4 regions of the Desulfosporosinus acidiphilus SJ4 genome follow, and region 2 is predicted to be linked to each of the others. Evidence: riboswitches for the same ligand, from Rfam matches in the RefSeq annotation. Region 2 holds a riboswitch; each other region holds the start of a gene.
What was found. Region 2 has a riboswitch for cyclic di-AMP ahead of DESACI_RS08145 (C40 family peptidase). Riboswitches for the same ligand answer to the same signal wherever they lie in the genome.
Positions count from the first base shown of each region.

Region 1: it holds a riboswitch for cyclic di-AMP, as region 2 does, so the genes downstream of both, DESACI_RS14945 (C40 family peptidase) here and DESACI_RS08145 (C40 family peptidase) in region 2, are expected to answer to the same signal.
Region 3: it holds a riboswitch for cyclic di-AMP, as region 2 does, so the genes downstream of both, DESACI_RS01225 (citrate/2-methylcitrate synthase) here and DESACI_RS08145 (C40 family peptidase) in region 2, are expected to answer to the same signal.
Region 4: it holds a riboswitch for cyclic di-AMP, as region 2 does, so the genes downstream of both, DESACI_RS25685 (C40 family peptidase) here and DESACI_RS08145 (C40 family peptidase) in region 2, are expected to answer to the same signal.

Region 1 covers NC_018068.1:3,277,318-3,280,392, reverse strand. The annotation lists cyclic di-AMP (ydaO/yuaA leader) riboswitch at 844-977, shown strand; gene DESACI_RS14945 (C40 family peptidase) at 981-1,661, shown strand; gene uvrC (excinuclease ABC subunit UvrC) at 2,007-3,075, opposite strand, start outside.
Region 2 covers NC_018068.1:1,769,991-1,773,065, reverse strand. The annotation lists gene DESACI_RS08155 (sigma-54-dependent transcriptional regulator) at 1-1,094, shown strand, start outside; gene DESACI_RS08150 (hypothetical protein) at 1,117-1,422, opposite strand; cyclic di-AMP (ydaO/yuaA leader) riboswitch at 1,635-1,769, shown strand; gene DESACI_RS08145 (C40 family peptidase) at 1,773-3,075, shown strand, end outside.
Region 3 covers NC_018068.1:246,134-249,208, reverse strand. The annotation lists gene DESACI_RS01225 (citrate/2-methylcitrate synthase) at 1-1,149, opposite strand, end outside; cyclic di-AMP (ydaO/yuaA leader) riboswitch at 1,261-1,402, opposite strand; gene DESACI_RS01220 (IS1182 family transposase) at 1,610-2,971, opposite strand.
Region 4 covers NC_018068.1:2,983,227-2,986,301, forward strand. The annotation lists gene DESACI_RS13560 (response regulator transcription factor) at 1-584, shown strand, start outside; gene DESACI_RS13565 (FlxA-like family protein) at 649-972, shown strand; cyclic di-AMP (ydaO/yuaA leader) riboswitch at 1,117-1,257, shown strand; partial or broken gene DESACI_RS25685 (C40 family peptidase) at 1,627-2,007, shown strand; gene DESACI_RS13575 (hypothetical protein) at 2,196-2,417, opposite strand; gene DESACI_RS23120 (cell wall-binding repeat-containing protein) at 2,762-3,075, opposite strand, start outside.

The DNA of each region.
Region 1 (3,075 bases), 1.5 Mb from region 2:
TTATTCTAGTGCACGATTGGCAATCGAAGGCGGGCCTAATAATCCGCCGAGGGCATACCGATGAAGTTCCTGGTGGTGGCTTTCGACGCCCAGTCGAGGGCTGCTGCTGGGGGTTAAGGAATGAGGGGGATCCGCAATGGCATGCGGGCGCGACCCTTTTCCGTGGAGGCCTAAGTGCGTGGCTTTTATAGCTATGGCTTAGGGTAGAACCTGCATTAGGAAGGAACTTAGTGCAGTGTAGCCTGCCTTGAGGTGGAAAAGTTGGGAAGGCTGTAAGAGGTTTGGAAGGTGTTGGCCGATGCCTTACAAACTGCCGGAAATGCTTTTCTGCAAAAGAGGCTAGATTGTCTAGGAGTGTTAAGGAAACTTCTAGAACGTTAACTAGAGAGGATTGAAGTGGGGACTAAGTGGTGATCAAGTTCTGGTGATGGTGACATCCCAGGCTGAGAAAAAGGAGAAATCGCCTTATGGGAAACCGAAGGAGCTCAGTGGGAAAACCTACTTGACCTAAGCCTCAATATTGACTCTTTAGCCTCCTGTGGCCCAAGAAAAAACCCGCCCCTCAATTTGAGGGGCGGTTTTTTGTACTATCAGAGAGTATAACCCTTGGTTGTATACTGCAAGATGAGCTAATTCGTGCGAAGACAGTGTCTTCGTCCTCTGGCATAAGTGCAACTAACCTGCCGCTTTCGCCGGAGGCTTAGGGCCGGCTAAGTTTTCTTGATAGATTTACTAAATGTTTCCTGAGTTGCAAAAATAATGGAATTGCTAGTTAGAATTTCCACGAATTATTGCAGGCCTTTTTAGACATACTGGCGAATAGCCTAACATAGACGAATAGACTAATAGTAAATGCTGAATCCCAACTATGTTAGGAGCGGGGGACTTTCTTGGGGTGAATCACGAATTTCGTGTAGGGCTTACACCTTTAGCCCGAATCCGTCAACTAACCTCGTAAGCAAATGAAAGGTGGATTTTCCTTGCTAATTTCCTCATCCGGGCGGATGTGGTTAGGAAGCACAGTTTTGGCAGGCATCTTGTTGGCAAGCAGTCTATCAGTACCGGAAACGGGTAAAGTTGCCGCCAACTCAGTTTCAATTTCCCTGTCAACTGGATCCTACACCAAGACCATCCGCACTCAGTTCCATTGGAAGAATCCTTCAATTACCACAAGTGACATTGGCAAATCTGCAGAGAAAACAAATTCAACGGTAGTCCAGGTTCCGACAACAAGACCCGAAACGATTCAATCCGAGCCTGTTCAAGTGGCAAATGCGTCCCAAAGTCATGTCTCACGGTCGGACAGTTACCAATTAATTGCTAATGCACTAAGCCTGCAGGGTGTCCCTTACCGTTTTGGCGGAACGAGTCGAAGCGGCTTTGATTGTTCAGGATTTACCCAGTATGTATACCGGGCGGTAAATACTTCTTTGCCTAGAACGGCTGCCGAGCAATTTAGAGTTGGAGCCTCAGTGAGCCGAGGACAGCTGCAAGTAGGTGATTTGGTTTTCTTTTCAACTTATGCCTCAGGGGCCTCTCACGTGGGTATTTATATTGGCGGAGGGCGTTTTGTTCATGCCTCAAATAAAGGTATTCGTGTTACCAATTTGAATGAGAACTATTATGCAAACCGTTATTTAGGCGCACGGCGGGTTAATTAGATCATCATAAAAGTATTTAGTGAACTTGTTCAACTCAAGTTGAATCTCGGGGCTTTGGTGCCGAAAGTGTCCTGTGGACAGTTTCGCTCCGCAAGTGCCTAGCCAATAACAAATGCTATCGCGCTGAAGGATGGGCTCTACTCCCCGCTGAAGAAATAGAAGGAGTAACCCTCACTCATTGAAGTGGGGGTCGAGGTACCCAAGGAACGGGCCTGTAGTGAAGACACTCACCGCCAGGTTTCGTTAAAAAGTCATTTGAATTATTGATATAGTCATCTGTACTTAAGCATTGTTGAGTGCGTTTATAGTAACATTTTCGGCATAACTCCACTCTGTAATTTAAGATCATGGAATTGATTTCTCCTCCTCCAAAGGGTTAAGTGACGGAGCCGGGTGAAAATATTCAAAAATTGAGACTGCAATTGCTCTTGGCAGTCCTGTCGCTTGTAGTTCTTCTATAGTAGCCTTCTGTATCTCAGAAAGGGAAGAATAATGCTGTAAGAGATGCTGCTTGCGTTTGGGCCCGATTCCAGTTATTCCGTCTAAAGCAGAAAGTGTCATATTTTTAGTTCGCTGCTGCCGGTGAAAGGTGATGGCGAAACGGTGAACTTCATTCTGAATTCGCCCCAACAATAAGAACGTTGGATGGTTTCTCGCCAAGGGAATTGAATTCCCCTCCCTATCCATGAGTTCATTTGTTTGGTGACGATCATTTTTAACCATGCCTGCCACAGGAATATTGAGGCCAAGGGCTTCCAATTCTTTTAAAGCCGCATTAATTTGACCTTTTCCCCCGTCGACCAGGATCAGGTCCGGCAAAGGTTCATCTTCAGATCTAAGGCGAGCGTAACGGCGGCGTATCACTTGACTCATAGAAGCAGTGTCATCGGAAGTCTCCATTGGTTGAATTTTAAATTTACGATAGCCTTTTCGATGGGGTTTACCCTCGATAAACTGAATCATGCCTGCCACAGAATGAGTGCCGGCCGTGTTTGAAATATCAAAGGCCTCAACTCGTCTAGGGTATGATATCTTCAAGAGCTCCCCAAGGGTTGTCAATGCTTGGAGATTATCCGATTGTTGGCGGATTTCCAGAGTAATCTGCTCATGAAGTGTTGTTTGAGCATTGGACATGGCCATGAGAACTAAATCTCTTTTTTTCCCTTTTTGAGGAATTGAAATAGGAAACAGACTAGTTAAGGCTTGTGAGTCGATAGGAGGGATGAGAATTTCCTTCGGCCATGCTTTACGATCAAGGTAGAATTGAGCAATAAAGGAACTAAATGCATCTTCGGGATCTTCGAAATAAGGAAAAATAAAGTTATCTCTCGCCAATAATTTACCTTGACGAAGATAAAATATCTGTATACATAATTGATCAGTGGTTTGAGCATAGCCAATGACATCACGGTCA
Region 2 (3,075 bases):
CCATTGACACTGCCATCGAAGCCATGAAACTTGGGGCTACCGATTACATTACCAAACCATTTAAACTTGAAAAAATTAAAGTTCAAGTTCAACAGGCCTTACACCTTTCCAACTTAGAAAGCCAAGTCAATTTTCTGCAACAGGAATTAGGGAAACAATATGGTAAACTCATTGGGCAGAGCGAACCTATGAAAGAAGTTACTCTCTTAATCCGACAGGTTGCGAAAACCGGTACCACCGTCCTGATCACCGGTGAAAGTGGAACAGGTAAAGAGGTCGCCGCAGTGGAAATTCATAAAGCCAGTAATCGTTTTGACAAACCCTTTGTGGCCGTAAACTGTGCCGCCCTTCCTGAACACCTGTTGGAAAGTGAATTGTTCGGGCATGAAAAAGGGGCCTTTACCGGCGCCACCGGCAAAAAGAAGGGGCGCTTCGAGGTAGCTGATAAGGGAACCATTCTCCTCGACGAAATTGGCGAAATGCCCATAAGCATGCAGGTTAAATTACTTAGAGTATTACAAGAAAGGTGTTTCCAAAGAGTAGGCGGGACTGAAACAATTCATGTAGATGTGAGAGTTATTGCCACCACTAATCGAGATCTTACCACGGCAATTGCTAATGGAACCTTCCGTGAAGATCTTTACTATCGTTTAAATGTTATGCGTATCGTTATGCCGCCGCTGCGTTCAAGGAAAGAAGACATCCCCCTCCTGGTCAATCATTTCCTGGAGAAATTTGATCCTACGAAAAGCAAGAAAATTTCTTCTGAGGCAATGAAAACCCTGACGCAATATAACTGGCCCGGAAACATCAGAGAGTTGCAGAATGTCATTGAAAGAGCACTTATTGTTTGTCAGGGTTCAGAGATTCAATCAATACATTTTCCCAGAGAATTACTAACCCATCTAGAAGTATCAACAACCCCTGAGATAAATCTTTCAGAAGATGGCTTCTCCTTAGGAGAATTGGAGAAGCACCTCATCATCAAGGCTTTGGAAAAACATAACTATAATCAAACCAAAGTCGCTAAATATTTGGGAATTACCCGCCCCACTCTGCTTTATCGTCTGCAGAAATATGGCATAAAAATCTAAATTTAACCGGTTAATACTTTTACTAGATATGAGAACTTGCATAATCGGCCAGAGTTTGATTTAAGTCCCTAAATTCGCAGCTGATTTCCGGCGCATCAAGCCATTGACTTTGCGGGGAATGATGATTAAAAGAATCTACAAACTCCTGGAAATGTTCCCCGCTATACGAGTCTCGAAAACCTGCCAAACTAAAATGAGAAGGGAAATTACAATTTAAGTTCAAGTGATTATACAAGTCCTCACTGATTAATTCTGAATTTCCAGTATCCACAACCTTACAAAAAGAATCAACTATTTCTTCCCGTTGAATTGAATTGAGTTTATACAAAATAGCACCTCCCTTAGATAATTCAATGCTTGAACTATACTTTTACCTTGCTCAGTATGCTTAGTCTACCCATTAACTAAGAGAGATTACGCGGAATCCATTTAAAAAAACTTCCTTTTTTAGAACTTGTTAAAACATTAACAAGTTTTTCAAGAATAAAATTAGAGGACATTTGCATATAGTGTCGAATAATTAATGATATGTCAATGAAAGGAGAAGGAAAGCCGAATCTAGTGTCGTCTAGAGCGGGGGATTTTTTTATGGGGTTAATCGCAAATATTGCGAAGGGCTTACACCTTCTTGCCCGAATCCGTCAACTAACCTCGTAGGCTGAAAAAGGTGAAGAAAATATGCAATGGTCTCGTAAACTGTCTCAGATTCAAGGCGAAGTACTTAACCGAATCAAAGATTTCGATTGGTCTCATACCTTGAAAAGAATATCCTGGAAGTCACCAAAAGTTATCGGAACCTTATCTGTTTCCCTCATTTTATTAGGCGGGGTCACCTATAATCTTACGACTACGACGGCAGCGGCTGCTGTACTCATTAACGGCCATCAAGTTGGCCTGGTAAGAGATGCAGCTACAGCTCAAAGCCTCGTTAATTCGATTTTAGAAGAAAAAGGGCAGCCCTATGGAATCGTTGCCAAAACTCATGATGTTATTACTTATGAGAACCTTAGAGTTAGGCCGGCGGTCTATCTTGAATCTGCTTTAGATGAAACAAGCCTGGCGAATGACATCACCTGTTATGTTGATGGTTATAAATTAGAAGCAGATGGGTCAGTTATCGCAGTGTTACCCACAAAAGAAGATGCAGATAAAGTTCTCAAAGAATATCAAGATCATTATTCTAAACCGAGTTCGGAAAACAAAGTCACTTCCATAAGTTTTGCCGAGAAAGTTAATGTTGAAAAAGCTGAAGTCTCTCCGGATCAAATAAAACCGGTAGATCAAGCTTATAAAGTATTGTTGGATGGCAAAATAACGACAAAAAGTTACACCGTTCAACCCAATGATTCCTGGTGGCTAATTGCTCGTAAAAATAACATGTTGACCGATGAAGTATTAGCCGGCAATCCTGGAGCAACTAAGAATTCGACATTGAAACCCGGCGAAGTTATAAAACTTGTGGATTCGACACCCTTTCTTACAGTCGTCAGTGAGGGAACCTATTCGGGATCTGAAGCTATTCCTTACGATGTTGTCGCTAAACTTGATCCCAATCTGGGATACGGCAGTACAAAGGTTATTACCCAAGGAAGCAACGGCTCCAAATTAGTGACCTATTCCTATGTTCGAAAAAATGGCATTGATGTAACAAAGAAAGTATTAGCCGAAAATGTCACTAAAGAACCTGTTGATCAAGTTATCGCTAAAGGGCCAGGTAATGTGACTGTTGCTTATGCAGTTTCACGCGGAAGCAGCAATGGCGATTCCTCTTTAGTAGGTCGCGCACTCAGTCTGGAAGGAACTCCCTATGTGTTCGGCGGATCATCTCGCAGCGGCTTTGACTGCTCGGGATTTACGAAATATGTATACGCAAATTCCGGAATATCCCTGCCCCGTACCTCCTATGCTCAGTTTGCTTCGGGAAATCCGGTCAGTAAAAATGACCTTCGTCCAGGAGATTTAGTGTTTTTCACCACCTATA
Region 3 (3,075 bases), 1.5 Mb from region 2:
TTTATACATCTTATTAAACTTAGCAATGACTCCCGGAGCAAGTCTTTCCACCGAAGTGTACAGGTTAAACTCATTGTCTAAGCCCTTTTCCCGGGCCAGTTTAGCAGCATAATCTTTAAGAATGACAGTTCTCGGATCCGAAATAGAATAGACGGCGTGACCGATCCCATATATCAACCCAGACCGGTCAAAAGCATCCTTAGTGAGGATCTGAGTAAGATAACGCTCTATCTCTTCATCATCTTCCCAATCCTTAACTTGATTTTTAATATCTTCGAACATCCTAACCACCTTAATATTTGCCCCGCCATGCCTCGGGCCTTTGAGAGCGCCAATGGCTGCTGACATTGCCGAATAGGTATCGGTACCGGTTGAAGTTACGACATGAGTGACAAAGGTTGAATTATTTCCGCCGCCATGTTCGGCATGAAGCACCAGAGCAAGATCAAGGAGTTTGGCTTCAAGTTTCGTATAGTTACTATCTGGCCTTAACATAGACAGGATGTTCTCTGCAGTTCTTAATTCCGGGCGCGGACTATGAATAAAAAGGCTTTGGTTGCCATGGTAATGGGACAATGCTTGATATCCATACACCGCTAGGGATGGGAAACAGGCAATCAGATGCAGACATTGTTTCAGTACATTATTAATGGATGTATCGTCAGGGTTTGTATCAAAGGAATACAAGGCCAGAACACTCCTGGCAAGAGCATTCATGATATCTTTACTGGGGGATTTCAGGATAAAATCACGAGCAAAGTCCTCAGGCAGCTTCTCATAACCTGCCAAAACCTGGTTAAACTCCTCTAGATCTTTCTGGTTTGGAAGATGTCCGAAAAGCAGCAGATAGGCGGTCTCTTCGAAACCAAAACGGTCATCCTCAGTAAATCCTTTGACCAAATCCGATATGTCGTACCCCCGATAAATTAAACGGCCCGGGACTTGAATAATTTCACCTTCATCCAGGATATAGGAATGCACCTCACCGATTTCTGTTAAACCGACAAGAACACCTCTCCCATCTAAATCCCTAAGTCCTCGTTTGACTTGATATTTGCTGTATAATTCCGGATTAATAAAACTGTTTTTTTCAGAAACCTTACTTAAGTCGGCAAGAATTTTCCTGTCAATCTGTTTAAAATTTGTCATAATTATCCTCCTTGAGTTAAAAAATAAAACCCTAGACGAACACGTCTGGGGTCAGCTAAGTCGAAAAAGGCAAAAACAAAATAAAGCTAGGCAAAAACAGCTAAGCTCAACTTTCTTTCCTTCTAACGCTTACGAAGTTAGCTGACGGATTCGGGTCGAAAGTAACCCTACTTTCACAAGAAAATTACCCGTGAAAGATTCACCCCAGAAAAATGGTTCCTCCGCTTCCAAAAGAATTAAGCGATTCAGTATAGGTAATTGTTAAGCAATTACGATCTAAGACCAAATTATTAGGTTTCTTGTTATTATATTACATAGAGGCGCATTTAGTCAATGTTATGGATCAGATTGCCATTGAACGCTTTTCTATCCAATTACTTTTCTATCCGAGTCAATTTCATAATGTTTAATTGTTAAAGCTCAGACCTTCAGAATTTCGTTAGTAACATTTTTTGAAGATTTATGCTGCAGCTATACGTTTGAACTTGTTCAATCGGTCTACGGCTAATTTGCAGAGGGTATAGGTCAGGATAGAAAACTCGAAGTCGATTTTGGCTACGTTTCCTCGATGTCGAATGTTGTTTAACTGAAAGTACTCTTTGAGATAAGCATTAACACGTTCTACGGCTGTTCTCTGTTTATAGAGTTCAAAGTAGCGCCCACTTCCTCTGGCTGGAACGGTGTATTTTCTGGGGTCTGAGGAAACCTTAACCTTGAATACCTTTTGACACTGGTTGTTTTCTTTCAGAGGACACTCTTTGCACTTCTTGGGTTGAGTATATTTCAACGTGTCGTATCGGGAATCATAGCTATCATATCGGTAGGAATGACCTTCTTGACACTTAGGGCAAAAGTATTTGTCCTTGTCTTCGGGTAGTTGTTCATTGCGTGGATTGTAATCAATCAGGGCCCTTGACCCCATGGCTTTTGCTTGTTGGTAAATTGGGCTGTAATCGTAACCAGCATCCAAAAGCGAATAGGAAGGCTTCAGCTGGGGGTGAAGTTCATGAAGAGCCTTGAGTAGAGGAATCGCCATTTTGCCATCATTGACATTTCCCGAGGAAAGTAAGGACTTTAAAATGTATTGGCTTTTACAGTCCACGAGAAGATGACCTTTGAACCCGAACCAAAAGACGTTTTTGCCCTCGGAGTTTTTCTTAATTCCCCAGTGAGGATCTTGCGGGATTTGCTGTTCGATCGTCTTGAAATCAAGAGGAAGTTGAGCTTCAATTTTCTTCTCAAAGAGGGGTCGATTCTCTTCCAGTTCCTGTTGTTCTTTGAGCCATTTCTCCCGTTCCGATTTGGGTTTTCGTCCGCGTTTTTTGGAGGTTTGCTTGACTGGAACCTCTTCGTCTTTCTTTTTCTCAGGTTTACGGTCTCTCGCTTCAATATGAGTAGCATCGATGGCTATAACATCCCCATCGATGAAGCCTTCTTGAAACGCCTGAGAGACTAGTTCATTTTGAATTTTTTCCAAAGCAGAAGAACCCTTGATTTTTTGAATCATTCGAGTATAAGAGGACTCGCTAGGAACTGCATCAGCCATCGTAAAGCCGCAGTCGAAACGGAATTCCAAGCTGTTTTTTAATCGTTTTCGTAAATCTTTGATCGTAGGAATTCGTTCGATCACTCGAATGAATAAAGAATAGATCATGGCTGAATAGTTAAGCGTGGTTGGAGCTCCCAAAAATGCCTTTTTTGAAACCACTCTCAACAAAGGAGTAATATTCAGCGGATCCAATAGAAGCGGATACGATTCTTTCGGTGACATTTCTAAGATTTCTTCCAAGGAAAATAGACGTTCTTGGCGAATACTAAACATTGGGAGTTCTCCTTTCAACCTCTCGGTGTTTGTTTGGTCACTTACACTTTCGAGATTTTGGGGAGGTACTCCTTTTTTTACGGGTAAAAAGCCCGCTTATATCA
Region 4 (3,075 bases), 1.2 Mb from region 2:
CAGCTTTAGATGTTGAGAATGGAATTGAGATGGCTTTAACCAAAATCTACGATGTCATTATTATCGAAGAAACAACTTCCGTGAATCTTCAAGGAGAACCTTCAATGTTAGAAGTAATTCGCGCCAATAAACTAGATACCCCTATTCTGATTCTAGTGGCAAACAATGCCCCGAAGGAACGGGCCGATGCCTTGGATGCAGGGGCCGATGATTGCCTGAGCAGACCCTTTTCAGAAGAAGAGTTTGCGGCTCGGATTCGTGCCTTGACTCGAAGAAAGAACAAAGAATTAGTTGATTCGGTCATTGTTATCAAAGGCCTGACCCTTGATTTGTTACGACGTGAAATTCGAAACGGAAATACAGTATATCGATTAAGCAACAAAGAAGCACTCATTCTAGAATTGTTAATGCGCAACTATGGTAATGTCGTTACGAAAGAAACTATTTACTTTAAAGTCTGGGGATTAAACTCAGAAACAAGCATAGCAAATGTAGATTTGTTCATTCATTATCTTCGCAAAAAGTTAGGCAGTCACTTAATCAAAACTATTCGTAACACCGGGTATCTTTTACAACCTGTTTAATTTTCTGTAGTCGTTTATATCGATTCTCGCTTCAAAATCGTTCTTGCGAAAGGATGTTATTATCATGAACATTTCAGCAATTTTATCAGAACTAAATAATGATTATTCTTCATCAGTCAGCGATGCCCAAATTAAGAAAATCCAAAATCAAATACAAACGCTCGATCAAGATTTAAAATCTGAAAATCAAAGCAAAGATGATGCCCGAACCAAACAGATAAAAGTGCAACAAATACAAACTCAAATAGAACTACTGGAAGCTCAATTAAAACAACTTGAATCAAAAAAAAATCAAAACAATACTTCAAATCAGCAAGCAGAAAATATTAGTCCTCAGCAAAGCTTACGGAGTTCGCTGAATAATAGTACTATTGACATAAGGGCTTAATCTTTCTTTAATCTTAAGCAAAAATGCCAAAATACCCATCATATAAATGATGGGATTTTGGCATTTTTGTTTTCCAGATATTACACATCCGTTTGAGCAGGAAATAACGGTATTTTGTCGAATTTTTTACTTATGCAAATTGAACAACAAAAAAAGCTGAATCTAGAGTCTGCTCTAGAGCGGGGGATTTTACTTCTGATATTGGGGTGAATCGCTTCCATGCGTAGGGCTATACCTGCTGCCCGAATCCGTCAACTAACCTCGTAAGCTATGAAAGGTGAAGAATTAATGAAACTGTCTCCAGGACTATCACGCCTATCGGGAGTCATTCTTTCCGGAATGCTTTTGATAGGTGGCAATACCCTTCTGCCATCAACGTCTCAAGTCTCAGCCGGCGATCCTCAAATTGTGCCCATTGCCTTTAATCTTAAATCAACGTCACCCTTAGTCCCTCAGTTTATACACCAAGAGTTGCCTTTGAATACCACAGAAGTCAATCTTAAAACCTTAACATCCAATGAACGTTTGAAAACTGCACAAACAGAACAAGTTCAGACTGCAAACAATCAAGAAGCAAGCAAACTTACACAAACAGTACAGGCGGTGCAAATAGCTCAAGTTACACCAAACGAATCTCCGGTTGACACACACATATCCCGCGGAAGCAGTGACTTTAATGTACTCATTGATCATGCTGTCAGCCTAGTAGGCAGACCCTACATCTTTGGAGGAACATCTCTCAATGGATTCGATTGTTCTGGATTCACCCAGTATGTTTATGCAGGCTCGGGCATTTCTCTTCCTCGAACCTCCTATGCACAGTATTCTTCGGGCAATGCTGTAAGTAAAGATAAACTACAACCGGGTGATTTAGTTTTCTTTTCGACCTATTCTAATGGAGCATCTCACGTTGGTATCTATATCGGTGGCGGCCGTTTTGTTCATGCTGATAACCCACGTAAAGGTGTAACTATTACCAGTCTAAGTGATAGCTTTTACACTGAACATTATCTTGGAGCCCGAAGATATTCTTAACTTACCCCATCATTCGTTTACCGTATAAACGGCACAGATGGCTAAACGGGGACCATTCCCACTTATAGAAATGAGAGTCTCACGATTTTGTAAAGCAGATACCCGGTACGTGTCCTTACGGAAGTACCGGGTATCTGTTTACTTAATATGTTCCAAAAATTAGTTGATAAAACCAAGTTGCAAAGAAGTTATTGATCGAATACTGTTTGCAAAAGTTTTACTCTTTCTTCAAGTTCCAAACTAAATCGAAATTTATCGACCAATTCTCCTTCTAAGCCGAGACGATCTAACGTACACTTACCTTTCAGAAACCAATAGATACATCGACAGTCTTGGATTTTGCAGCCAGACTGCAAAAGTTGTAAACCTTCTTCAATCAAACTGGGCAAATCCTGCTCCGATATTTCCACTCTATCAGCCCTCCTATGCAATCGATCAAACAATCATTAAAATAAATACTTGTTAAAGCTTGGCTCGTTTGTTGAACTAGTGAAAAATGGTGCCTATCAAATAACTAATTTTTCCTTTAATCATAATTTAAATAACAGGTACTGAATAGTGACCTTTGGCACAAAAATATGTGCCAAAAGCACTAATTTTCATAAAACTTCTTTCAAAAACAAATCCAGCCCACTTTCATCCAATCGTGAGACTGCCGCTTCAATAAGTGGGAGTGGTCCCCGTTCTCTGCTTCGGTGGGGTAGACTCCCCCCACCGAAGCCCCGATGTTCAGCTTTTGTCGAAACGCGCCTTGTCAATCAATCTTTGTAAATATAAAATTTACCGGATCAGTTGAAGGCGGGAAACCAATGGGATGATTGAGAAAACCCGAATAAGCGGCATCGCCGGCAATAATATTATCACCCGTAGTTCTGGGAATACCCATATTATAAATCTCCAAGTAATTCCCCATTAACAAAAAATTATCTTCTTCAGTACCGCTAGAAGTTGATATTTTAATGATTGTGGAATTAGGGAATGAATAACTTGCTTTATAATTATTCGTATATCCCGTTTCTACATCTGTCACTTCCAATGTTCCATCACTGTCAAATTTTAGTGTGTTCT